2 regions of the Synechococcus sp. CS-197 genome follow, and region 2 is predicted to be linked to the other one. Evidence: predicted binding sites of a transcription regulator. Region 2 holds the regulator's gene; the other holds the start of a gene.

Region 1 (15,545 bases), on a different contig from region 2:
CGTTAGCCGACTCTTTGAAGGTGGACATTCCACTTTCAAGGGTTCGCTGTGAGCGGTTGATCGCCTTGATGATGAAGAACAGGGCCCAACCCACGATCAGAGAGTTGAGGATCACATCGAAGATTTTTCCAATTGCCAAGTCCCCGCCGTAGTAAGGGATAACAAGGTTTTGCCAGTTCCCTCCCCGCACCAAAGGGTTGAGGAGAGGCATCAACAGATCCTTACTGATGGCATTCACAATCTGCTGGAACTGGGTGCCAACCACCACAGCGATCGCCAAGTTGAGGGCATTGCCCTTTTGAAAAAAGAATTCGGTGAATTCACGCAACCAACGACGCAGAAACATCACGAACCGAGCACACCCGGCCATTAAAGCTTGCAGGCCGACACGAAAAGACCCCCGCCGTAGCAGGGGTCTTGATGTTGAACAGGATTGATTGCGCTTGACGCGACTGATTGGTGTCGATCAGTAGTCGAAGTCGCCGCCTCCCATGCCGCCACCGGCCGGTGCTGCTTCCTTCTTCTCAGGAAGATCCGCCACGATGCACTCGGTGGTGAGCACCATGCCGGCAATGGATGCCGCGTTCTGCAGACCGGAACGGGTCACCTTGGCGGGATCGACGATGCCGGCAGCGAGCATGTCGACATAGTCGCCATTGGCAGCGTTGTAGCCCTCGTTGAAGGACTTGGCCTTCACGTTCTCGGCCACAACAGCACCGTTGACTCCGGCGTTCTCTGCGATGCGCATCAGAGGAGCGGTCAGAGCCGCGGCCACGATGTTGGCACCGATCAGTTCCTCACCGCTGAGCGTGGAGGCAGCCCACTGCTCAAGGGCGGGGGCCAGATGAGCCAGGGTGGTGCCGCCACCGGGGACGATGCCCTCCTCAACCGCAGCCTTGGTGGCATTGATGGCGTCCTCGAGACGAAGCTTCTTGTCCTTCATCTCGGTTTCGGTGGCTGCACCCACCTTCACCACAGCGACACCGCCGGCCAGCTTGGCCAGACGCTCCTGCAGTTTCTCTTTGTCATAGGTGGACTCGGTTTCGTCCATCTGCTTCTTGATCTGCTCGCAGCGCGCCTGCACAGCCACCTCATTGCCCTCGGCAACGATCGTGGTGGTGTCCTTGTTGATCGTCACGCGGCGGGCAGTGCCCAGCATTTCGATCTTGGCGTTTTCGAGCTTGAGGCCGGCGTCCTCAGTGATCAGCTGACCGTTGGTCAGCACAGCCATGTCTTCGAGCATGGCCTTACGGCGATCGCCGAAGCCAGGGGCCTTCACGGCCGCCACGTTCAGCACACCGCGCAGACGGTTCACCACCAGGGTTGCCAGAGCTTCTTTCTCGATGTCCTCAGCAATGATCAGCAGAGGCTTGCCGGTGCGGGCAATCTGCTCCAGCACAGGAACGAGATCCTGCACCAGGCCGATTTTCTTGTCGGTGAGCAGGATGTAGGGCTCATCCAGCACCGCTTCCATCCGCTCGGTGTCGGTGGCGAAGTAAGGGGAGATGTAGCCCTTGTCGAAACGCATGCCTTCGGTGACCTCCAGTTCGGTGGTCATCGACTTGCCCTCTTCCAGGGAGATCACGCCTTCCTTGCCGACCTTGTCCATGGCGTCGGCGATCATCCGACCCACTTCCTCGTCGTTGCCGGCGGAGATGGTTCCCACCTGAGCGATGGCGTTGCTGTCGCTGATCGGGTTGGCCTTGTCCTTGATTTCAGCAACAAGGAAATCAGAAGCCTTGTCGATGCCCTTCTTGAGGGTGATGGCATTGGCGCCAGCAGCCACGTTGCGCAGACCCGCCTTCACCATGGCGTGGGCCAGAACAGTGGCGGTCGTGGTGCCGTCACCGGCGGCATCGTTGGTTTTGGAAGCAGCCTGACGAATCAGGGCAACACCCGTGTTCTCAATGTGATCCTCGAGCTCGATCTCTTTGGCGATGGTGACACCGTCATTGATGATCTGCGGGGCGCCGAACTTCTTTTCCAGCACCACGTTGCGACCCTTGGGGCCGAGGGTGACGGCAACGGATTCCGCAAGGATGTCGATGCCTTTCTCAAGAGCGCGGCGGGCGTTCTCGTTGTAAATGATGCGCTTAGCCATGGGAGGCGATGGTTCGTAGGGACTAGAAGATGGTCAGCCGAAGCTGTGCTGTCTCAGTTGACGACAGCCAGGATGTCCTTCTCGGACAGGAGCACGTACTCGTCACTGCCGAGCTTGATATCGGTTCCGGCGTACTTGCTGTAGAGAACCTTGTCGCCTACGCCGACTTCAGGAGCCTGACGGGAGCCGTCTTCGTTGGCTTTGCCGGGGCCGACCTGAACCACCTCACCCACCTGGGGCTTTTCCTTGGCGGTATCGGGAAGAAGGATGCCGCCAGCGGTCTTTTCCTCGGATTCGGAAACCTTGACGAACACGCGATCGCCGAGGGGCTTGACGGTGGAGACGCTGAGAGAAACAGCTGCCATGGGGACTTGCAGGAGCAGGGACAGGGCGCCGAAGCGCGACAGCGACCCGAGCTGGCACTCAAGGTCACCGACTGCCAACCTATGTGCGCTCATCACCCATCGACCATGGATTCGGCGTGCGGGTGACCGAACCCTTTGGCCCCGCTCAAGGCGGTGGTATCGTTGCGCCGCTCGAGAAGGGTGCGCACGTCGCGTCCCTCACACACCTCCTTTCCTATGGCCGCTGCTGCTCCCGCCTCCGCCGGTACCAAGGGCGTTGTTCGCCAAGTTATTGGCCCGGTTCTGGACGTGGAATTTCCAGCCGGCAAGCTGCCCAAGATTCTCAATGCGCTCCGGATCGAGGGAACTAACACGGCGGGACAGCCGGTAGCCCTCACCGCAGAAGTGCAGCAGCTGCTGGGTGACCATCGCGTCCGTGCCGTGGCCATGAGTGGCACCGACGGCCTCGTCCGCGGCATGGAAGCGCTCGATACAGGCGCTCCGATCAGCGTTCCCGTGGGTGAAGCAACCCTCGGCCGAATCTTCAACGTTCTCGGCGAGCCCGTCGATGAACAGGGCCCTGTGAACGCTTCGGCAACGGCACCCATTCACCGTTCAGCCCCCAAACTCACCGAACTGGAAACCAAGCCCAAGGTTTTCGAAACCGGTATCAAGGTGATCGACCTTCTCGCCCCCTATCGCCAGGGCGGAAAAGTCGGCCTCTTCGGAGGTGCCGGTGTGGGCAAAACCGTTCTGATTCAGGAACTCATCAACAACATCGCCAAGGAGCACGGTGGCGTGTCCGTGTTCGGTGGCGTGGGTGAGCGCACCCGCGAAGGCAACGACCTCTACGAGGAGTTCAAGGATTCCGGCGTGATCAATGCCGAAGACCTCTCCAAGTCGAAGGTGGCCCTTTGCTACGGCCAGATGAATGAGCCCCCCGGCGCCCGCATGCGCGTGGGTCTCTCCGCTCTCACCATGGCTGAGCACTTCCGTGATGTGAACAAGCAGGACGTTCTCCTGTTCGTCGACAACATCTTCCGCTTCGTGCAGGCCGGCTCTGAGGTTTCCGCTCTCCTGGGCCGCATGCCGTCCGCAGTGGGTTATCAGCCCACCCTGGGCACCGACGTGGGTGAGCTTCAGGAGCGCATCACGTCCACCCTGGAAGGGTCCATCACTTCCATTCAGGCCGTTTACGTTCCCGCTGACGACCTCACAGACCCGGCTCCTGCGACCACCTTTGCTCACCTCGACGCCACCACCGTGCTGAGCCGCGGCCTGGCCTCCAAGGGCATTTATCCCGCTGTGGATCCCCTGGACTCCACCAGCACCATGCTCCAGCCCGCCGTTGTGGGTGAGGAGCACTACAAAACAGCGCGTGCCGTGCAGTCCACACTGCAGCGCTACAAGGAGCTTCAAGACATCATCGCCATTCTTGGTCTTGATGAACTTTCTGAAGATGACCGACGCACCGTGGATCGCGCCCGCAAGATCGAGAAATTCCTCTCCCAGCCCTTCTTCGTGGCTGAGATCTTCACCGGAATGCCAGGTGTGTACGTGAAGCTGGAAGAAACCATCGCCGGATTCAACCAGATCCTCGCTGGTGAGCTCGACCACCTCCCCGAACAGGCCTTCTACCTCGTCGGCAACATCGACCAGGTCAAGGCCAAGGCCGAGAAGATCGCGGCAGAAGCCAAGTGACGCTTCCGGGGACCGCCGTTCAACGCCGGTCCCCACCATCACGATTTAGCTCCAACGCCCCGACCCCAAGTCCTCCCCTTCCATGTCCCTCACCCTCCGCGTGCTGGCACCCGACCAGAGTGTGTTCGACGGTTCAGCTGACGAGGTGATTCTTCCAAGCACCACTGGTCAGCTTGGAATTCTCCCCGGCCACGTGTCCTTGCTCGCAGCGCTGGATGTGGGTGTCCTGCGTGTTCGTGCCGATGGCGGCTGGAAGTCCATCGCGCTGATGGGCGGTTTTGCGGAAGTGGATGCTGACGATGTCACCGTGTTGGTGAATTCTGCTGAGCTCGGCAGTTCCATTGACGCCTCCAGTGCCGAATCGGATCTTCAGGCTGCAAGGAACGAAGTCTCCAAAATGGAAGGCCAGCCTGCATCAGCCGACAAAGTGAAAGCGCAACAATCCCTCGATCGTGCCCGCGCACGCGTGCAGGCGGCTAAGAATCAGGATTGATTGTTCAAAATCAACGGAGATTTCATCCAGGCCGGGGTTTTCGACCCCGGCTTTTTCATGTCTGAACGATCGAACAAAAAAAACGACCTGCAGTGATTGCAGGTCGCGATCGAACCATGGACGCTTGGTGTGCGCGCGATTCAGGCGGTACCGCAGAAGGTGACGTCGGGGAACTTGAGCTTGGCATCCTCAAGGCTCTTGCCCTTGCCTTCCTCTTGCCAGTAATTGATCACTTCAGTGGCTTTGTTGAGCACTTCAACACGCTCGTTATCGGTGATCCAGGACTTTCCTTCCAACTCACTCTTGAGCGTTTCCCAGGCATCTTCACGAGGCCAGAAGAAGTAGGCAGTCAAAGGGCTTGGACCACCGCCGACGATTTGATCCACGGCCAGAGCCACATTGTCAGGGAGCCAAAGGATCTTCAGGAGAAAACGTCCTTCGTCCGCTTTGGGTGTGTAGCCGGAAGGAACACCGTCGGCGTCGATGGTGGCAGAGGCCAAGGCAGCGCTACCGCCGCGCATGACAGGGCGGCCTTCCTTCGGCTCCTGCTGCTGATCGGCATCAGTGGTTTGCGGTGCCTGATCAGCTGCTGCTGCCTCGGTGGCGACCTCCTGGTCGACGGCAGCGCCTTCGGAAACCGTCATGGTGTCAGCGCTCAAGGATTAAGGACAAACAACTAACCTAACAGCCGCCTTAACCCTTCATCACCTGAGCTTGCCAAGCGATCCCCACCAACTCCTGTTGTTCGATATCGACGGCGTGATTCGGGACGTGGCCGGAAGCTACCGCCGTGCCTTGCAGGCAACGGTTGAGCACTACAGCAACTGGCGACCAAGTCCGTCGCAGATCGATGATCTCAAGGGAGAAGGGCGATGGAACAACGATTGGGATGCAAGCCTCGAGCTGTTGAGACGGCATGGATCGCCCCTGCCGGAACGCAATGCTCTGATCGCGGTGTTCAGCGGGTTTTATTTCGGGGGCGATCCAGAAGACTCACCGGAAAACTGGACTGGTTTCATCGGCGATGAGCCGCTCCTGGTGAATGCGTCCCTGTTTGAGACCCTTCATGCCCACGGATGGGCCTGGGGCTTCGTCAGCGGCGCAGAACCCCCCTCCGCCCGCTTCGTACTGGAGCAGCGCCTGGGGCTCAACGCCCCGCCCTTGATCGCCATGGGCGATGCTCCCGACAAGCCGGATCCCACCGGACTGCGGCAGATGAGTGAATCCCTCCTCACCAGCAGCGAAGCAACCACCGTGGCCTATCTCGGGGACACCGTGGCCGACGTTCAAACCGTCATCCGTGCCAGGGCTGAGCAACCAGAACGAACCTGGATCAGCCTGGCCGTCGCCCCTCCGCACCTTCACGCTCACCCTGTGGAGCGTCGTGCTTACGAACAGCGGTTGATGGAGGCCGGTGCTGACCACATCCTGAGCAGCACCATGGCCGTGACTGAATGGCTGGAATCCGCGGCACAGCGCTGAAAGGACTGCCAACGTGTGGCCTGTGAACACCCCCAGGCGTCCATGAACAGCCGATCGCCACTGTCCTCTTCGGTCATGGAGATCCGCAACGAGCTGTCAACCCTCGCCCTCGGAGGCGGCGTGCTCGCCCTGCTCAGTTTCAGCGGAGTGCTGGATTGGCTGCTGGCCAGTGAAGCCGGCTTAATCATTGCTGGACTCCTAATCCTGGGAGCCGTTGTGGTGCTCCTCTCCCAGCAAGTGGCCAATCAGGCCGAGCTGCTGGCGGAGGCGCTCGGCGAGCCCTACGGGACCCTTGTGCTCACAGGCTCTGTGATCGTGATCGAGCTGGCCCTCATCGGCAGCACCATGATCACCGGCGAACAGAACCCCACGCTCGCCCGTGACTCGATGTTCTCCGTGCTGATGATCGCCCTCACCGGCATCACCGGGTTATGCATGGCGATCACCTCCAGGCAATCCAGACAGAAGCTGGAGTCTGATGCAGCCATGAGTGAGGAGGACCTCTCGGGCCCGAACATGGCCGGCTCGATGGTCTTTTACAACCTCATCAGCACGATGAGCGTTCTCGTCCTCATCATTCCCAACTTCAGCACGGACTCCCCAGAGGGTGAATTCAGCCTGCCGATCGAAGCGGTGCTGTCCGTGGTCGCCGTCGGCGTCTACGTGATCTTCCTGATCAACCAGATGGGGCCTTACCGCTGTTTCTTCATGGATGCACAGGAGCGGGCATCTCTCAACAGCGGCAACACCCCTGGAGGCCTCAACCGCAAGCACCGACCCTGGCGGGCGGGCGGCCTGCTGGTCGCCAGTCTCGGAGTGGTGGTGCTGATCGCTGAGTCCATGGGTCAGCTGATCGAGCGGGGCGTGAACGAACTGCAACTGCCCGGTGCTCTGGCTGGCATCCTCGTGGCCATGCTGATCCTGATTCCGGAGGCGTTGAACGCGATCCAGGCCACGCGCCGCGGCCAGCTGCAGCGGGCCCTCAACACCCTCTTCGGATCGGTTTTGGCCACGATCAGCCTCACCGTTCCCGCGGTGCTCATCATCGGGCAGATCATCGGTTCTGAGGTGGTTTTGGGCCTTGAGCCCGCCTCCATGGTGCTGCTGGCTCTCACCCTCTTCCTGCTTCGCCCCCATCCGAAGGTGCTCGGGAGCGAAGGGTTGATGCTTCTGGTGGTGTTCCTGTTCTGGCTGATGTTGGATCTGGTCTGAGATCAGCGCTCCATGGCCTGAACCGACTTGAGGGCGTTGGCGCTGAGCACTTCGTGGCCTTCAGGCACCTCGTCGAGTTTCCTCACAGCCACGTCGTCCTCGATGCGGATGCCGATGCCCTTCCAGCGTTCGTCGATGCTGGGTTGCCCTTCAGGAACCGGCAGACGATCGCTCACGTAGAGGCCGGGCTCCACGGTGAGCACCATGCCGGGTTCCAGCTCCACGTGATGCTCGCCAAGCCGATAAGCACCCACATCATGAACATCCAGGCCGAGCCAATGGCCGGTGCGGTGCATGTAGAGATGGCGGTACGCGCCCTGTTCAATCAGGCCATCCACATCCCCCTGCAGGAGACCGAGGCTCACCAAGCCCTCCACCAGAACGCGCACGGCCGTGTCGTGCACACCCTCAGCGGTCTGACCAGGTCGCACACTGTCTATCGCGGACTGTTGCGCAGCCAGCACAAGGCTGTAGAGCTCACGCTGCTCGCCGCTGAAGCGACCATTCACCGGGAACGTTCGCGTGATGTCGCCGTTGTAGTAGTCCGGCAGTGAGCAGCCGGCATCGATCAGCAGAAGATCGCCGTCCTGAAGCACGGCGTTGTTCTCGATGTAATGAAGAACGCAGGCGTTATCCCCCCCCGCCACGATGGATCCATAAGCCACACCACGGGCCCCTTGATCGAGGAAATGCTCTTCGATCAAGGCCTGAACCTGTCGTTCGCGCATCCCGGGTTTGACGACGGAACGGGCCAGCTCATGGGCGGCGGCCGAAATCCGCCCGGCCTCGCGCAGACGCTCCAGCTCCGCCGGCTCCTTGCGCAGGCGCATGCGATGCAGCAAGGAACAGGGAGCCAGCAAGGCCAAGGCCGCGCTCCCGGTTCGCGAAGCACGATCGAGTTGCCCGGCCCAGGCGGCAACCACCAACGGCTCAATGGCGGGATGGCGACCGACGCGGAAGGCGATGCCCTCAGCACCGTTCAGATAGTCGGGAAGCCGCTGCTCAAGCTCAGAGCGAGGGTGGGCGATATCAGCACCGAAAGACTCCACGGCCCCCTCGCACCCCCAGCGACGTCCGGTCCAAACCTCAGCGGCTGGTTCGCGAGGGTTCACAAACAGCACAAACCGTTCCCCCTCCGGCCGATGGGGCAGCAGCAGAGCCACCGCATCTGGCTCATCAAAACCGGTCAGGTACCAGAAATCGCTGTCCTGACGGAACGGCCATTCCGTATCGGCATGATGGGTGACCAGGGTGGCAGCGGGGATGACCGCAGCTGCACCCCCCAGATCTTGCATGAATCGCTCACGACGATCCGCATGACAAGCAACATCAATGAGGGGGGTGCATTCAGCCACGAAAGAGACAGGTTGCCGAGTAACAGTCAGGATGGCAGGCAAAGCGCACCCCCATGACCTCCGACCTGCTGATCCTGCTGATCCTGGTGGTGGTGGTGCTGGCGGGATCCGCTCTCTGCTCGGGTGTGGAGGCCGCTTTGCTCACGGTCAATCCCATCCGCGTCCACGAGCTCGCCGCCCGCCCGCGGCCAGTCGCTGGTGCCCGCAGACTTGCGCAGCTGCGCCAGCGCCTGGGACGCACCCTGTCGGTGCTGGTGATCGCCAACAACGGCTTCAACATCTTCGGCAGCCTGATGCTTGGGGGCTATGCCGCCTGGCTGTTCAAACGCATGGACAGCAGCAATGTGGCGCTGCCTCTGTTTTCGGTCAGTCTCACCGTTCTGGTGATTCTGCTTGGCGAGATCCTGCCCAAAGCGATCGGTAGTCGCCTGGCTCTGCCAGTGGCTCTGGCCAGTGCCCCGGTGCTGCACTGGCTGGGCGTGATGATGCGCCCCCTGGTTCTGCTGCTCGAACGCCTGCTGCCGGCCATCACTGAGGAGAGCGAGATCAGCACGGATGAGGAAGAGATCAGGCTTCTCGCCAGGCTTGGTTCTCAGAAAGGTCAGATCGAAGCGGATGAGGCCGCCATGATCGCCAAGGTGTTCCAGCTCAACGATCTCACCGCCCGCGATCTGATGATCCCGCGGGTGGCAGCGCCCACCCTGGATGGGGCCACCCGCCTGGATGAACTGCGGGACGCGCTGATCGACAATGAAGCCCAGTGGTGGGTCGTGCTCGGCGACGCAGTGGACAAGGTTCTGGGTGTGGCCAACCGCGACAGTCTTCTGAGCGCGCTGGTTCAAAACCGTGGTCAGCTCACCCCCTTGGACCTGAGCGAACCCGCAGAATTCGTCCCGGAGATGATCCGCGCTGATCGACTGCTGACTGCGTTTCGTCGTGACAATGCCGGCGTGCGCGTCGTGGTGGATGAATTCGGGGGCTTCGTCGGTGTGATCGGTCCCGATGCCGTCTTGGCGGTTCTGGCTGGGTGGTGGCGGAAGGGCGGAGGAAGCGGTTCCCCATGACCAACCCCACCGCGATGGCATCCAAGGCGACAGTGTTGCGGCTGTGGAAAGACCAGCTGAACCTGACGCCCCGTGAGCGAGGGCTTTTAAGCGGTGCTCTCATCACGCTGGACCACCAGCTCCAGCGACTGGAGCAGAGCCGGCTGCGCATCGCCGTGTTCGGCCGGGTTGGCGTCGGCAAGTCGAGTTTGGTCAACGCCCTCGTGGGCCAGTCGCTGATGGCCACGGACGTGGCCCATGGCTGCACAAGGCAACAGCAGAGCACTCCCTGGCCCAAGCCAGTCCCAGGCCTGCAAGGCGTCGACCTGGTGGACACACCGGGGATCGATGAGGTCGATGGCCCAGCCCGAGCCCGCCTTGCCGGACGGGTGGCCATGAACGCCGACCTCGTGTTGCTGGTGCTGGATGGGGACATCACCCAGATTGAGCTCGATGCACTGGCGACCCTCCAGACCAAGGGAAAACCGGTGCTCACCGTGTTGAATCGCAGCGATTGTTGGCCCGCCGAAGAGCTGGCCCCTCTGCTCGCCAGCATCAAACGCCGCCTGCCGAAAGGGCTCCCCGGGCCGGTCGTCGCCGCAGCGGCACCGAGACGGGCTGTGCAACTCAATGACGGACGCATCCGCAGCCAAAAGCAGCCAGCGGATGTCGCGCGTCTGGAGACCCATCTCACCGCACTGCTGGCTGAGCACGGCGCAAGCCTGCTGCTCTTGAACGGCCTGCGCCAGGCAACAAGCATTCAGCAGCAGCTCGAAACCGGCCGCCTGCTGCGCCGCCGTCGGGAAGCGCAGGGGCTGATCGGTCGCTATGCCGCGCTCAAAGCAGCGGCCCTTGCTGCCAACCCCTTGCTGCTGCTTGATCTTGCAGGAGGCATGGCCTGTGATGCCGCCTTGGTGAGCCAGCTGTGTGCGCTGTACGACCTTCCGCTGGGAGGCCCCGCTGCCCGTCGTCTGCTCCGTCAGCTCGGTGGTCAGAACGCCCTGATCGGTGGAGCCCAGCTGGGGTTGCAAATGAGTCTGGGAGTGATTCGCCAGCTGCTCCTGCTGGCGGCTCCCTTCAGTGCAGGGCTCAGCCTGGCTCCGGCGGCTCCGGTGGCCGTGGCCCAGGCGGCTCTGGCGGTCCACACCACCCGCCGCACCGGGCGGATGACAGCCCGCTGGCTTCTGGAGGAGCGCGGCCGTGGTCGCCGCAACCAGCCGATACCCATCAGCATGATGCGCCGGCTCTCCCGCACCGATCGCGGGCTGGTCGGATTGATGCATCGCTGGCCGGATGCCCCAACGCGGCCGGCGTTGAAATCGCTACTGCCATGAGCAGAGACTCAATTGCACTGCTGGGCACCAGCGCGGATCCGCCCACCCTTGGACATCAGGCCCTCCTGGAAGGACTTCTCGGCGAGTTCCAGCGCGTGGTGACGTGGGCCAGTGACAACCCGTCCAAGCGCCACGGTGCAGAACTCAAGCAGCGCAGCGACCTGCTGGGTTGTGTCGTTCAGACCATCGACAACCCACGCCTGGAACTGGCCCAGGACCTCAGCAGTCCCTATGCCATCACCACCCTGGAACGCGCGCGACAGCGCTGGCCTCAATCCCCTTTGTGCTTTGTCGTTGGCAGCGATCTGGCCACGCAGATCCCGCGTTGGAAAGATTGCGAGCAGTGGCTCGGTCTCTGTGAACTGGGCATTGTTCCGCGCAAGGGCTGGCCCTTACAGGCCGATCACGTCCAAACCCTCGAAGGCCTCGGTGCCCGCCCAAGGATTCTGTCCCTCGACATCCCAGCCACCGCCAGCTCCGCCGTGCGCCAAGCCACAGGGGATGATCAAATTCCCGACACGCTCTGGCCTCTGCTGTTGGAGCACAATCTTTACGGCTTCCACTCCTCTTCCGCCTGAGTGCTGATGCGTATCGCCCTGGCCCAGATCAATCCGGTGGTGGGCGACCTTCTGGGGAATGCCGATCGCATTCACGCCGCCTTGGCCGCCACCGAGGTCAACGGCAAGGTCTCGGCAGACCTGCTGGTGACACCAGAGCTATCCCTCTGGGGCTACCCACCAAGGGATCTGCTCTTCAGCGCCGCGCACCTGGAGCAGCAGCAACAGGCTCTCGACCAGCTGCAGCAACGCTTGCACGCCGAACAATTGGATGTGGCCCTCCTCGTTGGAGTGGCCGAGGTGGCCCCAGACCAGCAACACCCCCGGCTCTTCAACGCCCTGGCTCTGGTGCAGGCGAGGGGATGGCAGGTCGTCGCCCGCAAGCAGCTGTTGCCCAGCTACGACGTCTTCGACGAAACCCGATACTTCCGCGCCAGCAGCAGTCCATCCACCCTCAGCCTGCGCGTCAACAACCGCGACTGGCAGCTCGGCCTCAGCATCTGCGAAGACCTCTGGGTGGATGAGGAGCTCCATGGGCAACGCCTGGTGGGCCCGGATCCCATTGCCAGCTTGATCCCCGAACGCCTTGATGCCTTGATCAACTGCTCGGCATCCCCATTCAGCAGACGAAAGGGCACCCTCCGCCATGAGCTGGCGGCCCGGGCCGCTGAACGTCTGCAGTGTCCTGTGGTGTACGTGAATCAAGTGGGGGGGAACGATGAGCTGATCTTCGATGGCGCCAGCTTCGTGATCGCTCCGGGAGACGACACCCCACTGCTTCAGTTGCCCGAATTCGCCGTCAGCACAGAGGTCTGGACAGCGGCATCATCCACTGACCGGCTGGAGCAGCCCAGCCGCGCGCATCAACAAGCGAACACCCCAGACGACGACCTCGAGGCGCTGTTCCGTGGCCTGGTGACCGGGGTCAAGGACTATGCGACCAAGTGCGGATTCAAGGCGGCGCTACTCGGACTCAGTGGCGGCATCGATTCGGCCTTGGTCGCGGTGATCGCGGCCGCTGCTCTGGGGCCTGACCACGTGCAGAGCCTGCTGATGCCCTCTCCCTGGAGCTCCTCAGGATCGATTGCTGATGCACTGGCCCTGGCAACACGCCTTGGGATCGCCTCGCAGATTGTGCCAATTCAGACCCTGATGGAGGGCTTTGAAGCCACGCTCACACCAGCGCTGAACGCAGAGCCCTCTGGCATCACAGCTGAAAATCTGCAATCACGCATCCGCGGAACCCTGCTGATGGCGATGGCCAATCAGCAGGGCCAGCTGCTGCTCTCCACAGGAAACAAATCCGAACTGGCCGTGGGCTATTGCACCCTCTATGGCGACATGAACGGCGGCTTGGCGGTCATTGGTGATCTCTACAAATCAACGGTGTTCGCTCTCTGCCATTGGCTCGACAGCCCGGACGCTGGTGCCTGTCGAGCCGAACTGGGGCTGGGGGGTTCTGGGCCATTGATCGGCCAGGCCATTCTCGAAAAACCCCCGAGCGCCGAACTGCGGCCAGACCAGAAAGACAGTGACTCCCTGCCTGACTACGAACGGCTGGACCCCTTGCTCATGGATCTGATCGAACAGCGGATGAGTGGTGAGCAGCTGATCGGTGCCGGACATGATCCCGACGATGTGAAGCGCATTGAACGGTTGTTCCGTCGGGCTGAATTCAAGCGGCGACAGGCCCCTCCGCTTCTGAAAGTGAGCAAACAGGCGTTTGGCAGTGGCTGGCGGCTGCCGATTGCAGCCATCTGAGCCAGATTGAGAAGACGACTCTGCCTTCCATGGCTCATTCCGTTCTGACGGCCCCGATGGCCAGCATCGGGGTGCCCACCGAGATCAAAGCTGATGAGCAACGGGTCGCCCTGACGCCGGATGGTGTGAGGGAGTTGGTGACCCAGGGCCTGGAGGTTCGGGTCCAACACGGTGCCGGGGCTGGTGCCGGCATCGGCGATGACGCCTTTGCTGCAGCGGGGGCCCGCATGGTCGACCGGGACGAGGCCTGGGCCGCTCACCTGGTGGTGAAAGTGAAGGAACCGCAGGTGGAGGAATTCGGCCTGCTGCGCGACGACATGGTGCTCTTCACGTATCTGCACCTCGCGGCCTACCCCCAGGTGGGACAGGCCCTTCTGGATGCAGGAACAACGGGTGTGGCCTATGAGACGGTGCAGTTGGAAAACGGCAGCCTGCCGCTGCTGGCGCCGATGAGTGAAATTGCCGGCCGTCTCGCTGCTCAGGTGGGCGCACGCCTGCTCGAACGACCCAATGGCGGCCGTGGCGTGCTGATCGGTGGCTGCACCGGTGTTCAACCGGCACGGGTGGTGGTTCTTGGCGCCGGCACTGTCGGCTGGAACGCAGCCCGGCTTGCAGCGGCCATGGATGCCGAGGTGATGCTGCTGGATCGATCACCGGAGCGGTTGCGCAGCCTGGAAGCCGACCGCCGGGGACGCTTGATGAGTGTGGTGAGCAGTCGGGGACTGCTGGAACGACTCGTGCCCACCGCCGATTTGCTGATCGGTGCCGTGCTCACACCAGGCGGACGGGCGCCGACCCTGGTGGACGACGACATGGTGAAACAGATGAAACCGGGTTCGGCCATCGTGGATGTGGCCATCGACCAGGGGGGTTGCATCGCCACGAGCAGGGAAACCACGCACACCGATCCCACGATCAACATTCATGGCGTGCAGCACTACGCCGTTGGGAACATGCCGGGAGCCGTGCCGTTCACGTCCACCGAAGCCCTGGTCAGTGTCACGCTGCCTTACATCCTTGGCATCGCTGGACGGGGACTGGAAGAAGCCGTCACCGAGCGACCGGAATTGTTGTCGGGCCTCAACACCGTGAAAGGTGCGGTCTGCCACCCCGGCGTTGCAAAGGCCTTAAACGTTCCGCCACGCCATCCCATGGCATGCCTGCGCTGAGGTTGTCACAGGGCGCGGATGTAAAGCCAATCACCACTGAGCTGCCCATCCCGCCGCTCAAACAACGAGGTTTCCTCAAGACACCTGCGCTGCCCAGAGGCAATGCAATGCGCAGCAAACTGAACCGTGCCCTGGCAATCCTCGATGCCACCACGCTCCACGGCCAGGATTTCGAGTGCGATCCATCGAACCTGGCGGCTGCTGGCCCGAAGCTCGCGGCGCCGTTGCTGAAGCGATGTCTGTGGCTCAGGGTGGGTGGCCATCAGATACGCAATCTCACCCAGCGCATAAGCGCTGTAGCGCGACCGCATCAGTTGTTCAGCCGTTTGTGCCTTCGCCAGGCCCTGATGAAAAGCACCGCAGCATGACGCCAACGGGGCTCCGGACCCACAAGGACAAGCCGACCGATCAGCAGCAGACCCTGCGAACCCCCTGGCCATGCGATCAGTCTCGAGCGATGGAGCAAGGTTTGAGAGGCACAAGGGGCCTCTGCAGCGATGGCAACGCCACCCCCTCCCGCATCGCCAGCACCAGCCCGGCGGCTTCGGCGTAGGACGCAGCGGCAATCACCCGATCCTCGAGTCCGAGGGATTGCGACGACACCTGAAGCACCGAAGGGTTGCTGACGGCAATCACTGGAACGTTCCGCTCCAAGCAGGCCAGGACGGCCTCCCCCCCCAAAGCACCCTCCGGCACCACAAGGGCCCTGAGGCCGGAGGCCAGAAGATCCCCGGGCTGCGCCGTTGCCGACTGAATCAGATCCGGGGCGCGACTGAGCCCCACGAGAACACAGGGAAGAAAGGTATGCGCCAACTCTTCGGCTGCCGCCCGCGGATCCAGCTGAGGGTCCAGCGGCAAGGGAGCCAGAGCCGGTGCGTGGGCACAGGGGATCTGAAGATGCCGCACAAGCAGATGGCTGATCACCGCCTCCGCACCAGCCAACCCATCCACGCCGCTTCCATGGCGATAGGCCTCCAGAGCCTCACTGCCGCA
Region 2 (15,545 bases):
GTCGAGCTCGGATCGGCGGCCTATCTGGACACCACGGCCACAATGAGAGCAAAAGACAACGCCCCATGAATGGTCCTGCCTGGATGCGCTGGAGCCTGGCGTTGCCTCTGCTCACCCTCAATCTTTTTGTGCTTCGCCAGCTCACAGTTCCGCTGGCTCCGTTTCCAGGACTGTTTCTCACGGCGGCACTGATCGCGTTTCTGCTCGATATTCCTTGCGTCTGGCTTACAAGCCGTGGCCTTCCCCGGTGGTTGGCGATCGTGATGGTGACTCTGTTCACCATCAGCCTGCTCGTGTTCGCGGGCGTCACCCTGGTGCCTCTGCTGATCGACCAACTCGGGCAGCTCATCAATGCCCTGCCGAGTTTGCTCAATCAGGCTGAGGGCTGGATCACAGGCTTGCAATCCTTGGCTGAAGCAAGGGGATTGCCAAGCGAATTCGGGGACTTGAGCAGTGACCTGGTCACCCGAGCCGGTCGGGTGGCCAGCCAGATCAGCCAGAGGTTGCTCGGCATCCTCGGGGCAACCCTGGGAACCACCATCAACACAGTGATTGTGTTGGTCTTGGCGGTGTTCTTTCTTCTGGGTGGCCGCTCGATTGCAGCGGGCCTGGCCCGTTGGCTTCCCACGGCTTGGCGTGAGCTCGTGATCAGCACGCTTTCACGCACATTCCGGGGCTACTTCGCCGGCCAGGTTCTGCTGGCTTTGATCCTGGCCATGGGTCAGATCGTGGTCTTCACGGTGCTCAAGATTCCCTACGGCGTTTTGTTTGCCGTTTTGATCGGTTTCACCACCTTGATCCCCTATGCGAGCGCCCTCACGATCATCGCGGTGAGTGGACTTCTGGCTTTTCAGGACCCCAAGACAGGTTTGGAGATCCTGGTGGCGGCGATCCTGGTCGGTCAGCTGGTGGATCAGGTGATCCAACCGCGCTTGATGGGCAGCATCGTTGGACTGCAGCCGGCCTGGCTGCTGATCGCCCTTCCTCTCGGCGCCAAAGCGGGAGAGCTGTATGGCTTTGGTGAGTTGCTGGGTTTGCTTCTGGCCGTTCCGGTGGCCAGTTGTTTCAAAACGCTGGTGGATGCCTGGGCAGAGCATCAAGGCATCCCTGCCAGCAGTGAGTTGATCAAGCCTGAGCGGGGATGATCCCCCGACTCTCGAGTGCGCTCACAACCTCGTTGACACAGGTTTCAAGCTCTCCAGCGCCTGTGTCGACAGAGAGTTCCGGATGCTCCGGAGCCTCATAGGGGCTGGAAATTCCTGTGAATTCCTTGATGTCGCCCGCTCTGGCCTTGGCGTAAAGGCCCTTGGTGTCGCGTTCTTCGCAAACGCTCAGGTCTGCTGAGCAGAAGATTTCGAGAAAGTCACCCTCACCCACCAGGGCACGGGCTTTATCGCGATCAGCGCGGAACGGGGACACAAAAGCTGTGAGAACGATCACGCCAGAGTCCAGAAAGAGCTTGGCAACTTCACCGATGCGACGGATGTTCTCCTCCCTGTCTGCGTCCGAGAAGCCAAGGTCGCGGCAGAGACCATGGCGGATGTTGTCGCCATCCAGCACATAGGTGGCCAGGCCGCGTTCAAACAGAGCCTGGTTCACGGCATTGGCCAGGGTGCTCTTGCCTGCTCCACTCAGGCCTGTGAACCAGAGAATGGCGCTGCGATGGCCACGCTGCTCAGCCCTGGCATCGCGGTCCACCGAGGCCTGATGCCACACGATGTTGGTGGCCTTCGGAGACGCTGAGCTCATGGGAGACGTGAGGTGAACAATCGAGGGCGCATTGTCGCTCAACCGCCGGCCCGCTTCGGTCGGTACCCCTCCTTCGTCAAGAGCTCCAAGGCCAGATCCACCTGGTCACCCTGCAGTTCGATGCAATCACCTTTCAGCGTGCCGCCACTGCCGATCCTGGTTTTCAGCTTTTTCAGCAGGGTTTTGAATCCGGCAGGGTCGAGATCCAGTCCGCGGATCACGGTGACGGTTTTGCCACCCTTCCCTCCTCGGGTGGGTTGGACCCGAACCCTTTGTTCTGCCTTGGGTGTCGGGTCTGACGACGGGGCCACCGGTCGCTGCAGACTGTCGGTGCTGCTGAATTCCTGCCAGCCTCCCTTCGGCATCGTTCCCCTTGAACCCCCCACCATCCTGCCGTCTCTGCGATGAACGCTTCAGCATCCACACCGCAATGGGCTGATTCGAGCCAGGGTCTCGGTCGCTGGATTGAGCGGTTGATCAGCATCGGCTGGCTGCGTCGACCCCTGTTCTTTCAGGCTCGGCAGCTGATCATCCGCACGGCTGAACGCAATGGCATCCCCTGGAGGGCGCGCCGCAAGACGCTGTGGGATCAAGCGAGTTCCCGGCAGTCGGAGCTGACGACCCCTGGTTTGGTCCCGCCCGATTACTACCGCGCTCGCTTCCATGCCTATGAGCAGGGCAATCTCTGCTGGCAGGCCGCCGCGGAGGCTGAGCAAGCCACCGATGCCATGGCATTACGCATCTGGCCTGAGGAGACCCTCACCCCTCTGATCGCCCAGACCCGTCTGCGCGATGCCATTCATCAGGTGGTGGAGCCCCTGCTGACCACCCCGGTGCAGCAGGCACTGGATCTGGGGTGTTCCGTGGGCGTCAGCACCCAGCATCTCAGCCGCTGGCTGCGCTTGCGTGCCGAGAGGCGACAGGAGTCACCTCTGCGCATTCACGGTTTGGATCTTTCCCCCGAGATGCTCGCTGTCGCCAGCGTGCGCGATCACGAGGGATTGGTGGATGGTTGGGTGCATGCCGCAGCGGAAAACACAGGGCTGGCAGCGGCGTCGTACGACCTGATCAGCCTTCAGTTTGTGTGCCATGAGCTGCCTCAGAGCGCCACCCATGCCGTGCTCGCGGAGGCGTTCCGGTTGCTTCGGCCTGGGGGAGCCTTGCTGATGGTGGATCAAGATCCGGCGTCGTCGGTGCTGCAGCGTTTGCCTGCCGCCGTGGCCACGTTGCTGAAGAGCACGGAGCCCTACATCGAGCAGTACTTCCGCCTCGATATGGCTGAAGCGCTGCATTCCGCTGGTTTCAGGGATCTGCGGATCCAGTCCTGTGATCCACGGCATCGCGTGATCGCCTGCTTACGCTGAGTCAACGCTCAAGGGTCGCGCGTGCGGTCCATTGCTTCGTGACCAGCACCTTGCCCTCGCAACCCTCTGCCTCCGATCTCGCCGTCAGTTCGCGTCCAGCGGCTGCTGGCCGTTTTGGTCGTTACGGCGGTCAGTACGTCCCAGAAACACTGATGCCGGCATTGGCCGAGCTGGAGCAAGCGGCTGCTCAGGCCTGGAAAGATCCTGCGTTCACCGCGGAACTCAATCGGCTGCTGAAGAGCTACGTCGGCCGGGCTACACCGCTTTACGAAGCGGAACGGCTCACGGAGCACTACCGCCGTGCCGACGGTGGTCCCCGCATCTGGCTGAAGCGGGAAGACTTGAATCACACCGGTGCCCACAAGATCAATAACGCTCTTGGGCAGGCCCTTCTGGCTCTGCGGATGGGTAAGAAGCGGGTGATCGCCGAAACCGGTGCTGGCCAGCATGGTGTGGCCACCGCCACCGTTTGTGCCCGCTTCGGCCTGGAGTGTGTGGTGTACATGGGCGCTGAAGACATGCGCCGACAGGCTTTGAACGTGTTCCGGATGCGCCTCCTCGGTGCCACCGTTCACCCGGTGACGGCGGGGACCGCCACCCTCAAAGACGCCACCAGTGAGGCGATCCGTGACTGGGTCACCAATGTGGAGACCACGCACTACATCCTTGGATCTGTGGCGGGTCCCCATCCTTATCCCATGCTGGTGCGTGACTTTCACGCGGTGATCGGTCAGGAAACCCGGCAGCAGTGCCGGGAGGCGTTTGGGCGTCTGCCCGACGTGTTGATGGCCTGCGTCGGTGGGGGATCGAATGCGATGGGCCTGTTCCACCCCTTTGTTGAGTGCACCGATGTGCGTCTGATTGGTGTGGAAGCCGCTGGTGACGGCGTCGCAACCGGACGCCATGCCGCCACCATCACCGAAGGACGGGTGGGCGTGCTGCACGGAGCGATGAGTCTCCTCCTGCAAGACCAGGACGGTCAGGTGCAGGAAGCGCATTCCATCAGTGCCGGTCTGGACTATCCAGGTGTCGGCCCTGAGCACAGCTACCTGCGTGAGATCGGGCGAGCTGAATATGGTGCTGTCACCGATGCCGAGGCGCTGGAAGCCCTGCAGCTGGTGAGTCGGCTGGAAGGGATTATTCCTGCTCTGGAAACGGCCCATGCCTTCGCCTGGCTGGAAACGCTTTGCCCCACACTCTCCGCAGGAACGGAAGTGGTTCTCAATTGTTCAGGTCGAGGCGACAAGGATGTCAACACCGTGGCAGAACGTCTCGGAGATGCCCTCTGATTCAGCCGTGCCTTTGTCTGAGTTCGGTCTCTGAAGAGGATTGCTGAGCAGTGCCTATGAAGCGCATCGTTAACCGTCTGCGCCCTTTTCTCACGCGGCTCCCAGACCAGCGTCAAAAACGTTGGAACGTGCTGTTGCTGATTGTGGTGGCAATTTCAATGATTTTGCTTGGTCGATTCCTGGGTTATGAGTCGACCGATATTGTTCAATCAAGAGAGATTCTGCGCCTCACCAGTACGCCACATATTGTGAATGAAGCTTCTGGTGTGGCCTCTCGGGGTAAGCCGCTTCAGGGCCTTGAGGTGAAGCGGGATGCAGCGCTTCTGGAAAAAGCTCCGTACAAGGTGTATGCAGGCGTTTACGTGGCCAATAATTTTGATGTTGATCTTGAGATTCCCGCTTTTTCAAGCAAGGGCTACCTATGGATGCAGTGGGATCAAGCATTTCAAGAGTACCTTTCTGAGCGAGAACTGAGTATTGAAGAGGTGATTAGTTTCGAGAATGATATTAATCCTGAAACCACTGCGATTACGCCTCTTCGCGAGGCGCGTAAGCTCGGGCAAGGGATGTTTTCCCAGGGATTTGTTTACACGGGTCAGTTTTATATTGATACCTTGGATTTGCGTCGTTTTCCGTTTAATTCGGTCAGTCTTCCCATCGTTCTTGAGGCTGAAGATCCTTTCGGAGATCTGGTCTTTGAGAATTTGCGACTCATCCCTGATCTCCGCGACAGCGGTTTAGGGTTGTATTCGTCGCTCCCTGGATGGCTCTCTCGAGGGTGGTCTATCGGAGAGTATCGACACCATTTTTCCTCGGGTTTGGGGTTCAGCTCTGAGGATAATGAGTTTAGTCAGCTGATCTTTGATTCCTCTTATCAGCGATCGAGTTGGTCGGCCTTCTGGACCTTGATTCAGCCGTTGATCATTGTGATGGCATCCGTCATTTTGATCACGCGTGTGATGACTGAATTCCGAATAGAAATTCCTGTTGCAGTGCTTTTAACGTTGATATTTTTGCAGGAGGGTTACAAGGCGGATTTGCCAGATCTTTCGTATCTTACGTTTATGGATAGTGTGTATGTGATCGCTTATCTCACGTCGTTTGTAAGTTTCGGGCTGGTGCTCTACCTCGAAGCCCTCAAGCGTCGAGCTGCTAATGCACAAGACCCTGATCTCCGTCGGCTGTTGTTGCGTAGAGAGTTGTTTTTAGAGCAGATCTGGCCTTCGCTCTCACTTTCAATTCTGGTTGGGGTTTCGCTGGTGACCTGGACGTTGACTTAGGAGTTATCAGGAGGGTTTTAAGGTTGCCAAGGGCCGCTGCCGAGAAACACGAGATCCACGTTCTGACTTCCTCGCCTGTTTTGAACCGGTGATGTGCGTTTAAGTTCCTTCATCAGAGCTGATCTGGTGGGCTGTGGACCTAAATTTTTTAGTGCGTTGATCAGCCATTCAGCCGCGAGGAAGCCCTCAAGGCTGACGAAATCAAAATCAGGCTGGTCACTTTGTGCTTGTAATGTTTTTTGGTAGCGCTTCACATCGGGTTGGCGACGATCCCAAGGGAAAGGAACCACTTGGGTGACGCCGATTCCGTAGGACGCACTCTGGGGAAGGTCGTCGAACAGTGCTTTCGTTCCGATGAAGGAAATGGTCATCAGCTGGGGATGGCTGCCCATGCGATGCAGGTTGGAAACGACGGCGCTCATGGTTTGACTGGTGGAAATCACCACGAGCGCGTCTGGATTGCTTCGGTCGAGGCTGAGTGCCGCTGCACTGACACGGGTGGAGTTTCTCGGTAGCGGAACCGTGCTCGCTGGTTTGAGCCCATGGCGTCGTAAGGCTGATCTCAGGCTGGCCAGGACGTCCTTCCCGTAGGCGTCGTTCTGGTAGGCGATGGCGATGCGCACATATCCGTCGTTGATGAGGTGGTTGACAATGCGATTGGCTTCTTGGGCGTAACTGGAGCGGTAGTGCACAAGATTGCCCTGTTGCGGCTGTCGTAGTGCGCTAGCCCCTGTCATCGGCGCGATGATGGGAAGCTTGGCCTTGCTCGCTGCGTTGAGGATGGCTTTGGTTGTGGGAGTCCCCACGTACCCGAAAAGACCCAGCACCTCAGGTTGCTTCGTGAACAGTGCTGTATTGGTGATGGTCAAATTGGGTTCATAGCCATCATCCAAGCGCCAGATTTTTACAGGGCGTCCGTTGATTCCACCAGCCTGATTGATCTCGCGAAGCGCGGCATCGATCCCCCTGCTGTAGCTCTTGCCCAGGTGTGCAGCAGGGCCTGTTAGTGGGAGTGACTGAGCGAAAATGTAGGGCTTTGGTTGCTCGTTCAGCAGTGAGTTGATGTTTGATGTCGCGACCGCGTTCTTTCTGCTTGGATCAACGTTGTCTCCTTTAGGAGCAATCAAGGTCGAGCGTTTGGCGTGGAAGGTTGTTCCAGCCCAAAGCCCCAAGGCCAGCATTGTGATTCCTGCAGACCACATCAGGGCCCGAGGGAGATGGCGAGATGGCCTGGGGCTTGTCACTCAGCTCAGAAGATGATTGAGGTGTTTCGCAACACATTGAACGGCAGCACGTGCCGTGGCGTAAGCCATGCGCATTGGGCCCACAAGAGCCACTTGCCCCACACCTCCTTGTCCATCCCGATAACTCGATTGGATCACAGAACAGTCGCTCAGAGCCGTATGGGGATGCTCCCCGCCGATCCAAACCCAGTCATCATGACCGGGACCGCTGGGGATGAAGGCGGCGGGGTTGCAATCCATCAGATCGAGGAGCGGGGCCACCTTGGTGCTGTCGCTGAACTCCGGTTGTGCCACCAGTCTGGACACGCCATGAACGTGAGCGCTCTGATCACTTGGGCTGATGAATCGACCTTCTTCGTTGTGAAGGGCTTCCCTCAGTGCCTGTCCACAGGTTTGCAGCTGCTGCGGTAACGACTCCCAGCTGATCTGTCCGGACTGATGCAGTTGATCATCGGTCCAGCGCTCAAGGGCCGCCACCTGATGGACACTGCCGTGAGGCAAACGCAGATTGAGGTGATGGGTTTGGCTGGAATCAGCCACCAGCATCACCAAAAGCCTTTCATCCGTGGGGACCAGGCGAATCGCGTGCAGCCGTTGCTCTGACGGTTGCGGCAGGGTGATCAGGCTCATCAACCCTGTGAAATCGGTTAAGCGCCGTGTCAGCTGCTGCAGGAGATCATCGAGTGCAGCCCAGCGCAAGCTCAGTTGGGTGAGTTCCTGCTCAAGGTGGTGAACTGCGGCTCCAGGCTTGGGCAGCAAGCAGTCCACGTAGTGGCGGTACCCCCTTGGACTGGGAATTCGACCGGCGGATGGATGGGGCTGCACCAGCAGGCCTTTTTGCTCCAGAGCTCCCATCGCCGAACGCACCGTGGCTGAGCTCGCCTGAAGCCCGAAACGCTGAACGAGGGTTTTGCTGCCTACCGGTTCAATCGTGTCCACGTAGTGATGGACCGTGGCCTGCAGCACTTCCTGTTGGCGTCGGGGCAGGAGCTCCACAGCAGCTAACGAGATGGAGCGATCGTACGAATGATTCCTTGGATTCGAGCGTGACCGTCACGAAGCCGACGGTTGGTTCAGGCAGGAATGGCGTTCAGTAGCGCGGCACGGAGGAATCCACGGCCAGGCTCCAGGCATCAATGCCACCCTCGAGATTCCAAACCTCCTGCGCGGGATTGCGTTCCAGCAGCCAGCATCCGAAGTTCCAGCTGCGCACCCCTGCATGGCAAAGCACAACCACGGCTTGGGATGCGGGCAGCCGCTGGTCGATGGCATCCATCCATTGCGCCGCCTCACTTAACGGCAGATGCTCCACTGGGTAGGGAAAGGCAGCGATTGTCAGTTCTCTGTGTTCACGAACATCGACCAGGGTCAACGCAGGCTCCTTCTTCAGCCAGGCCGCCAGCTCCGCGGCGGTCAGGGGTTGAGGCGTGCGTTGGTTCATGGCATCAGTCTGGCTCTGGGCTGGCCATGCATCCTGGATGCATGAAGATGACCATGATGTCCTTCACCGCTTGTTCATGAAGGGGCGTTCGTTCCTGCTCGCTCTGGTCGCATCGGCCATGGTGCTCCTCACCCTGGCCCTCGGGGTGTGGTGGGCAATGGCCAGACAGAGCCCGCTACGGATTGTGGATCGCCCGTTGGAGCTCACCCGAGCGGCGCGATTCATGCCCCGCGATGCTGAACTCACCTTCAATTGGCTGGTGGATCCGTCGCGCATCCCGGCCTATGCCCGAGCTGTTGCCCCGGTGCGTCAACGCGAGGCCGTGAGTGAAAGCACCCGCCAGCTCCGTGATGGCGCTTTCGCTCTGGCAGGCCTGAATTTCAACGACGAACTGCGGGACTGGATCGGCCCGCAGGTGAGTTTGGCCGTGTTGGATGACAGCACCGCCAACGCCGGTGATCCGGGCGCTTTGGGGTGGGTTCTGGCTCTGTCCAGTCAGGACGACGACGGGGCGAGACGTTTTCTGCAGCGGTTCTGGCAGACCCGCAGCCTGGCCGGGACTGATTTGCAGATCACCCGCTATCGGGGCATGGGTGTGATTAGTGGTCGAGGTGCCTTGTTGGGGCGCGACCCCCAGCCGATCGCCACGGCACTGATCGATGATGACCTTCTGCTCCTGGCTTCAGGTCGTGGGGTACTGGAGCAGGCCCTCGATGTGTCGCAGTTGGAGAGTTTGCAGCTCCAAGGCGATGAAGGTCTTGCCAATGATTTGAGATCTCTCGGTTCTGGGGTGGCGTTTCTCACAGCCAGTCCAGCTGCCATGCAGCGTTGGCTTGGCGTCCCCGCCGTGATCGCCAACCGTGGTGATCTCACCGGTTTGGTCGCTGGCCTCGCAACCCAGGGCACGGATCTCGACCTGAAGGCGCTGGTTCGTTTTCGAGACGAGGTGATACCTGCGGCCGATGAACGCTCTGATGCTGAGGCTCTCCTTGCCGGTGCCGGGGGGGACGCTCACGCGCTGGCCCTGTTGTCGGCGCCCCAGGCATTGATCAATCCCGACAGCCAGAATCCTTTGGCGCAGTGGATTGCTCCAGCGTTGCGGCGAGCGCTGGAGTCCAGCACGGCAGAAGGGGCAGCGGCTGTGGCTGCTCTCGATTCCGGCCCGCTGCTCTTCCAAGAGGGTGAGGCGGGTTGGCTTCTGGGCAGCCGTGCGGATGCACCATCGCCGGATGCGGTGAGCCGCCAGCTCGAGCAAGGCGGCCTCGTGGGATCCACCCTGGATGCCGATGGCCAATCGCTTCAGGTTTGGACACGGCTGGTGCGTCAACGACGCCATGGTGAGGAGTCGCTGACGGCTGATCTTGCTGTGGCGTTAGAGCATGGTTCTGGCTTCAACTGGTGGGGGCAAACCCTGGAGGGACTGCGTCAACGTCGCAGTGGCAGCGATCCAAGCGCTCTGAAGCAGCATCTGCAGGAGTTGCGCAGCCTGGTCAAGGCACCGATCACGCAGCAGCTCGCCCTGTCCGCCGATCCAAGTCGGGATGGCCTTGCGCAGTGGCGACCCTGGATTCTGCTTCAGGGCCTGGGTGGACGAGCGCTGAGTCCTGCGGTGCAGAGCCTCACGCTGGCTGCAGCACCAGACTCAGCATCAAGTCAGAGTGGTGAGTCGAGCAGCCTGCGTCTGCATGCCCGCCTCCGATTCGGTTGATCTCTTCCTGTTCCGTCATGGCATTGCTGCTGAACGGGACCATGGGCAGGACCATCCGGATCGCCCCCTGACGCTGCGCGGAGTGCAGCGCACCTTGGCGGTCGCCAACCGCCTTCGGGCTTTGGGTTATCGAGCCGACCAAATTCTCTGCAGTCCTTACAGGCGTGCCGCAGAAACCGCCGATCTGGCCGTACAGGCGGGTTTGGCTTCGCAGGCAAGGATCGAGTCGACCCTCGCCCCTGGACGCGATCCCAGGCCTTTGCTGCGATCACTCCACGGCCGATGCCTTCTGGTCGGCCATGAACCCGATCTCAGCGCGCTCGCCGCTGCACTGATCGGAGCGGCACCTGGCAGCCTGCGATTGCGCAAAGCAGGCTTTTGCCATCTCCGTTGGGATGCGCTTCTTGACGATCCTTTCGGACATGCTGAGCTGCAGGCGCTGCTCAAGCCTCGACTCCTGATCCCGTGCTCCGATTAAGTTGCCTCTGAGTTGAAGGCGATTGGTGAGTCCAACCGAGGGGGGAGAAATCCGTCATGAGCGCACCGGTTTGGTGTTCCGCCCTGGGTTGGAAGGGGTTCCTGCAACCCAGTCGTCAATCTGCGATATCGACGGGCAGAAGGGATTGCTGTCCTATCGCGGCTATCCCGTTGATGTGCTCGCGTCCCACTGCAGTTTCCTGGAAACCACCTACCTACTGATCTGGGGTGAACTCCCCAATCCACAGCAGCTGAGAGATTTCGAGCAGGAGGTGCAGATGCACCGACGGGTGAGCTTCCGCGTTCGCGACATGATGAAGTGTTTTCCATCGGATGGTCATCCGATGGATGCTCTGCAGTCGAGTGCGGCCTCGCTCGGGTTGTTTTACTCCCGGCGCGCCATCGATGATCCCCAGTACATCTACGACGCCGTCGTGAGGTTGATCGCCAAGATCCCCACCATGGTTGCGGCGTTTCAGTTGATCCGCAAAGGACAGGATCCGATTCAACCCCGTGATGACCTGGCCTATTCGGCCAATTTCCTTTACATGCTCATGGAGCGTGAGCCTGACCCTCTGGCGTCGAGAATCTTTGATCGCTGTCTGATCCTGCATGCGGAACACAGCCTGAATGCCAGCACGTTCAGCGCGAGGGTGACAGCCAGCACGTTGACCGATCCTTACGCCGTGGTCGCTTCCGCTGTGGGAACCCTGGCCGGTCCCCTGCATGGAGGAGCCAATGAAGATGTGCTCGCCATGTTGGATGAGATCGGGACAGCCGATCGTGCCGCCGATTACCTCGATGCGGCCATCGCAAGCAAACGCAAAGTGATGGGTTTCGGCCATCGGGAGTACCGGGTGAAAGACCCCCGTGCTGTGATTCTTCAGGCACTGGCCGAAGAGCTGTTTGCCCGCTTCGGCCACGACGAGATGTACGACGTGGCCCGTGCTCTGGAGGCCGCTGCCGAGCGTCGCCTCGGGCCGAAAGGGATTTTCCCCAATGTGGACTTCTACTCGGGCTTGGTGTACCGCAAGCTCGGCATTCCAAGGGATCTGTTCACGCCCGTGTTCGCCATCGCCAGGGTGGCGGGATGGCTTGCCCACTGGCGGGAGCAACTGGGCGCCAACCGCATTTTCCGGCCCTCTCAGATCTACACGGGCTGTTCGATGCGTCAGTGGAGCCCGCTGGAAGACCGGCTTCCCTCCGCAAGCACCTAAGTTGCACACATCAATCCTCAGTTCATGGTGACTTTCTTTGCCACCAATGCACCGGCTCTGGTGAGTCCCGGTCTGGATCTCGAACAGAGCTTCAGTCAGACCCTGGAGGGCTTCGGTCTCTCTGATCAGGCGGCCCGGTTGATCTGGCTGCCGCTGCCCATGCTTCTGGTGCTTGTGGCAGCAGTGGTTGGTGCGCTGGTCACGGTCTGGTTGGAACGCAAGATCTCCGCTGCTGTTCAGCAGCGCATTGGACCGGAATATGCCGGAGCTCTCGGTGTTCTTCAGCCCCTTGCCGATGGCCTCAAGCTTCTGGTCAAAGAGGACATCATTCCGGCAAGGGCTGATGGGCTGCTGTTCACGCTTGGCCCTGTGCTCGTCGTGGTGCCGGTGATCCTGTCCTGGCTGATCGTTCCCTTTGGACAGAATCTTCTGATCAGCAATGTGGGGGTTGGGATCTTCCTCTGGATCTCCCTCAGCAGCGTTCAGCCCATCGGGCTGCTGATGAGTGGGTATGCCTCCAACAACAAGTACTCCCTGCTCGGTGGACTCAGGGCTGCCGCCCAGTCGATCAGCTACGAGATTCCGCTTGCCCTCGCTGTTCTCGCGGTGGTGATGATGAGCAATTCACTCAGCACCGTCGACATTGTCAGCCAGCAGACAGGCGCTGGAATCCTGAGCTGGAACATCTGGCGCCAACCGGTGGGTTTCCTGATCTTCTGGATCTGTGCCCTGGCTGAATGCGAACGTCTTCCTTTCGACCTCCCCGAAGCGGAAGAGGAACTGGTCGCCGGTTACCAGACCGAATACGCGGGCATGAAATTCGCCCTCTTCTATTTGGGCAGCTACATCAACCTGGTGTTATCCGCCCTTCTGGTCTCCGTTCTGTATCTCGGTGGCTGGGGCTTCCCAGTGCCCGTGGAATGGCTCGCTGGTTGGCTTGGCCAGTCTGTTGACGCGCCGCTCGTTCAGGTGATCACAGGCGCGACAGGCATCGTGATGACCGTGCTGAAGGCTTACCTGCTGGTGTTCATCGCCATCCTGCTGCGCTGGACCACGCCCCGGGTGCGCATTGACCAGCTCTTGGACCTCGGTTGGAAATTTCTGCTTCCGCTGGCCTTGGTCAATCTGCTGGTCACGGCGGCTCTCAAGCTCGCATTCCCCGTAGCGTTCGGTGGGTGAACACGACACTTTCATCCGGGTGACGTCATCATGACGCTCTGGTTTTCTCTCGTCAGACCGCTTCTTACCTGACCTCAGCCAATGTTCGGTTTCCTCAAACAGGTTGGTGACTACACCCGCGACGCTGTTGACGCAGCGCGCAATCTCACCCAAGGCCTGGCTGTCACCTTCGATCACATGAAGCGCCGTCCCGTGACGGTGCAGTACCCCTACGAGAAGCTGATTCCGTCAGAGCGCTACCGCGGAAGGATTCACTACGAGTTCGACAAGTGCATCGCTTGTGAAGTCTGCGTGCGGGTTTGTCCCATCAACCTCCCAGTGGTGGACTGGGTGATGAACAAGGAGACCAAGAAGAAGGAGTTGCGGAACTACTCCATCGACTTCGGGGTCTGCATTTTCTGTGGCAACTGTGTGGAGTACTGCCCCACCAATTGCCTGTCGATGACGGAGGAGTATGAGCTGGCTGCTTTCGACCGCCACAGCCTCAACTTCGACAACGTGGCCCTCGGGCGGCTCCCAACCAGTGTGACCACCGACCCCGCCGTCCAACCCCTCAGGGAATTGGCGTATCTTCCGGCCGGTGAAGTGCAGCCCCATGGCGTGGATCCATCGCGTCCGCGGGCAGGTCAACGTCCCGACCAGGTTCTGTCCTCTCTGAAGCAGAACGCTGGTGGCTCAGCAGGCAATGAGGGAGAATCGGCGACATCAACCAACACCAGCAAGGGGAGCGCTGAATGACGATCGCAGCGTCAACGCAGCTGATCAGCTTTCTTGTTCTCAGCGCTGTCATCGTTCTGGGAGCCCTTGGTGTTGTGCTCCTCAGCAACATCGTGTACTCGGCCTTCCTCCTGGGTGGCGTTTTTCTCGCGGTCGCTGGCCTTTATTTGCTGCTGAATGCCAGCTTTGTGGCAGCCGCCCAGGTCCTGGTCTATGTCGGTGCTGTCAATGTTCTGATCCTGTTCGCGATCATGCTGGTCAACAAGCGTGAGGATCTGGCTCCGATTCCTGGGATTGCAGTCCGTCGTCTGCTCTCCGGTGGGGTTTGTGCGGGCTTGTTCGTTCTCCTGACCCGCGTGGTGCTCACCACGCCTTGGGCTCAGGGGCCAGAGCCCATCGGCGAAGGGGCGACGATTCGCATCGGTGAGCACCTTTTCACCGACTACCTGCTTCCCTTCGAGCTGGCATCCGTGCTGCTTCTGATGGCCATGATTGGGGCCATCGTGTTGGCGCGGCGGGATGTGCAGGCAGTGGACCCAGGCACTGGTGAAGCTGTGGATCAAGGCTTGATCGAAAAAGCACGCACTCCTCTGCTGGTGGACCAGCCACCCGCCTGATCTTCTCTTCCCCTCTCACCCATGGCTTCTGAGCTGCTTTCCGGTTCCGTTCCCCTCGAGGCTTACCTTCTTGTTGCGGCAGTTTTGTTCTGCACAGGAGTTTGGGGGCTGATCAACAGTCGTAACGCTGTTCGGGTGCTCATGAGCATCGAGTTGATGCTCAACGCCGTGAACATCAATCTCATGGCGTTCTCGTCCTACGTGGATGGACAGTTGATTCGAGGACAGGTGTTCTCGGTTTTTGTGATCACCGTGGCTGCGGCGGAGGCTGCTGTTGGTTTGGCGATTCTTTTGTCGCTTTATCGCAATCGCGTCACAGTGGACATGGAACGCTTCAACCTTCTGCGCTGGTAGGGCAGCGCCCCCACCATGCAGCTGCAACGGGTTTGGCTGATCTATAGGGCTGACAGTCCGCTCGCTCTGAAGGAGGCAAAAGCGTGTGCTTCCCAGTTGGAGTTGCTGGGTGTGTCTGTTGCGATCGCAATGAGTGGGCTCACGGCGGATCCCTTTCCCGGTCTTCTGGCATCTGAGCCTGAGCTGCCTGATTTGGCGGTTGTTCTCGGTGGCGATGGCACCGTGCTTGGAGCCGCTCGGCACCTGGCCGTGCTGGATGTCCCCATCCTCTGCTTCAACGTGGGTGGCCATCTGGGATTTCTGACCCATGAGCCTGGCCTGCTGCGCAGTGACACGCTCTGGACGCGGATTCTTGAGGATCATTTCGCCATGGAGCGACGCATGATGCTTCAGGCCGTGGTCAACAGAGGCGATGATCTGGCCTGTCCCGTTTCAGGCCTTCCCTCGGGGGCGACGTCTGTGGAGGAACGGCACTGGGCTCTCAACGACATCTATCTCCGCCCTTATCGCGAGGATCTTGCCCCAACATGCACGTTGGAACTGGAGATTGATGGAGAGGTGGTGGATCAGGTGAGGGGTGATGGGTTGATCCTGTCCACACCCACTGGTTCCACCGGCTACGCCATGGCGGCTGGAGGACCCATTCTTCACCCCGGGATTGACGCAATCATCGTCAGTGCCATCTGTCCGATGAGCTTGTCGAGTCGACCGATTGTGCTTCCCCCTCGCTCGCGTCTGGTGATCTGGCCTCTCGGGGATTCCCATCGCCAGGTGAAGCTCTGGAAGGATGGTGCCGCGGGGGAAGTGATGGCACCTGGGGAATGCTGTGTGATTCAACGGGCTCCCCATCACGCCCTCATGGTGCAGCTGGAGCAGAACCCTTCGTACTACCGCACCTTGTCGCGCAAA

Evidence for each region. The regulator HrcA, encoded in region 2, represses chaperone genes, less so after heat shock. The targets are predictions, from matches to a motif close to TTAGCACTCNNNNNNNNNGAGTGCTAA.
Region 1: groES (co-chaperone GroES) is a predicted target of HrcA. The motif match lies at 2,518-2,544, and genes of this name have one in related genera.

What each region holds. Positions count from the first base shown of each region.
Region 1 covers NZ_JAHLZC010000017.1:72,828-88,372, reverse strand. Annotated here, with positions in the region: gene KQ296_RS07390 (MscL family protein) at 1-346, opposite strand, end outside; gene groL (chaperonin GroEL) at 467-2,101, opposite strand; gene groES (co-chaperone GroES) at 2,155-2,466, opposite strand; gene atpD (F0F1 ATP synthase subunit beta) at 2,683-4,146, shown strand; gene atpC (ATP synthase F1 subunit epsilon) at 4,229-4,639, shown strand; gene KQ296_RS07365 (30S ribosomal protein PSRP-3) at 4,780-5,283, opposite strand; gene KQ296_RS07360 (TIGR01548 family HAD-type hydrolase) at 5,354-6,121, shown strand; gene KQ296_RS07355 (calcium:proton antiporter) at 6,137-7,333, shown strand; gene KQ296_RS07350 (aminopeptidase P N-terminal domain-containing protein) at 7,336-8,688, opposite strand; gene KQ296_RS07345 (CNNM domain-containing protein) at 8,742-9,752, shown strand; gene KQ296_RS07340 (DUF697 domain-containing protein) at 9,749-11,065, shown strand; gene KQ296_RS07335 (nicotinate-nucleotide adenylyltransferase) at 11,062-11,643, shown strand; gene KQ296_RS07330 (NAD+ synthase) at 11,650-13,383, shown strand; gene ald (alanine dehydrogenase) at 13,413-14,552, shown strand; gene KQ296_RS07320 (YchJ family protein) at 14,558-14,926, opposite strand; gene KQ296_RS07315 (DUF3326 domain-containing protein) at 14,997-15,545, opposite strand, start outside.
Region 2 covers NZ_JAHLZC010000008.1:44,763-60,307, reverse strand. Annotated here, with positions in the region: gene purE (5-(carboxyamino)imidazole ribonucleotide mutase) at 1-69, shown strand, start outside; gene KQ296_RS02070 (AI-2E family transporter) at 66-1,145, shown strand; gene cysC (adenylyl-sulfate kinase) at 1,126-1,749, opposite strand; gene KQ296_RS02060 (translation initiation factor) at 1,788-2,114, opposite strand; gene KQ296_RS02055 (class I SAM-dependent methyltransferase) at 2,154-3,113, shown strand; gene trpB (tryptophan synthase subunit beta) at 3,152-4,402, shown strand; gene KQ296_RS02045 (hypothetical protein) at 4,459-5,682, shown strand; gene KQ296_RS02040 (ABC transporter substrate-binding protein) at 5,700-6,863, opposite strand; gene hrcA (heat-inducible transcriptional repressor HrcA) at 6,927-7,922, opposite strand; gene KQ296_RS02030 (rhodanese-like domain-containing protein) at 8,017-8,367, opposite strand; gene KQ296_RS02025 (DUF3352 domain-containing protein) at 8,444-10,075, shown strand; gene sixA (phosphohistidine phosphatase SixA) at 10,053-10,553, shown strand; gene KQ296_RS02015 (citrate synthase) at 10,579-11,769, shown strand; gene nuoH (NADH-quinone oxidoreductase subunit NuoH) at 11,830-12,948, shown strand; gene ndhI (NAD(P)H-quinone oxidoreductase subunit I) at 13,030-13,686, shown strand; gene KQ296_RS02000 (NADH-quinone oxidoreductase subunit J) at 13,683-14,282, shown strand; gene nuoK (NADH-quinone oxidoreductase subunit NuoK) at 14,304-14,636, shown strand; gene KQ296_RS01990 (NAD(+) kinase) at 14,652-15,545, shown strand, end outside.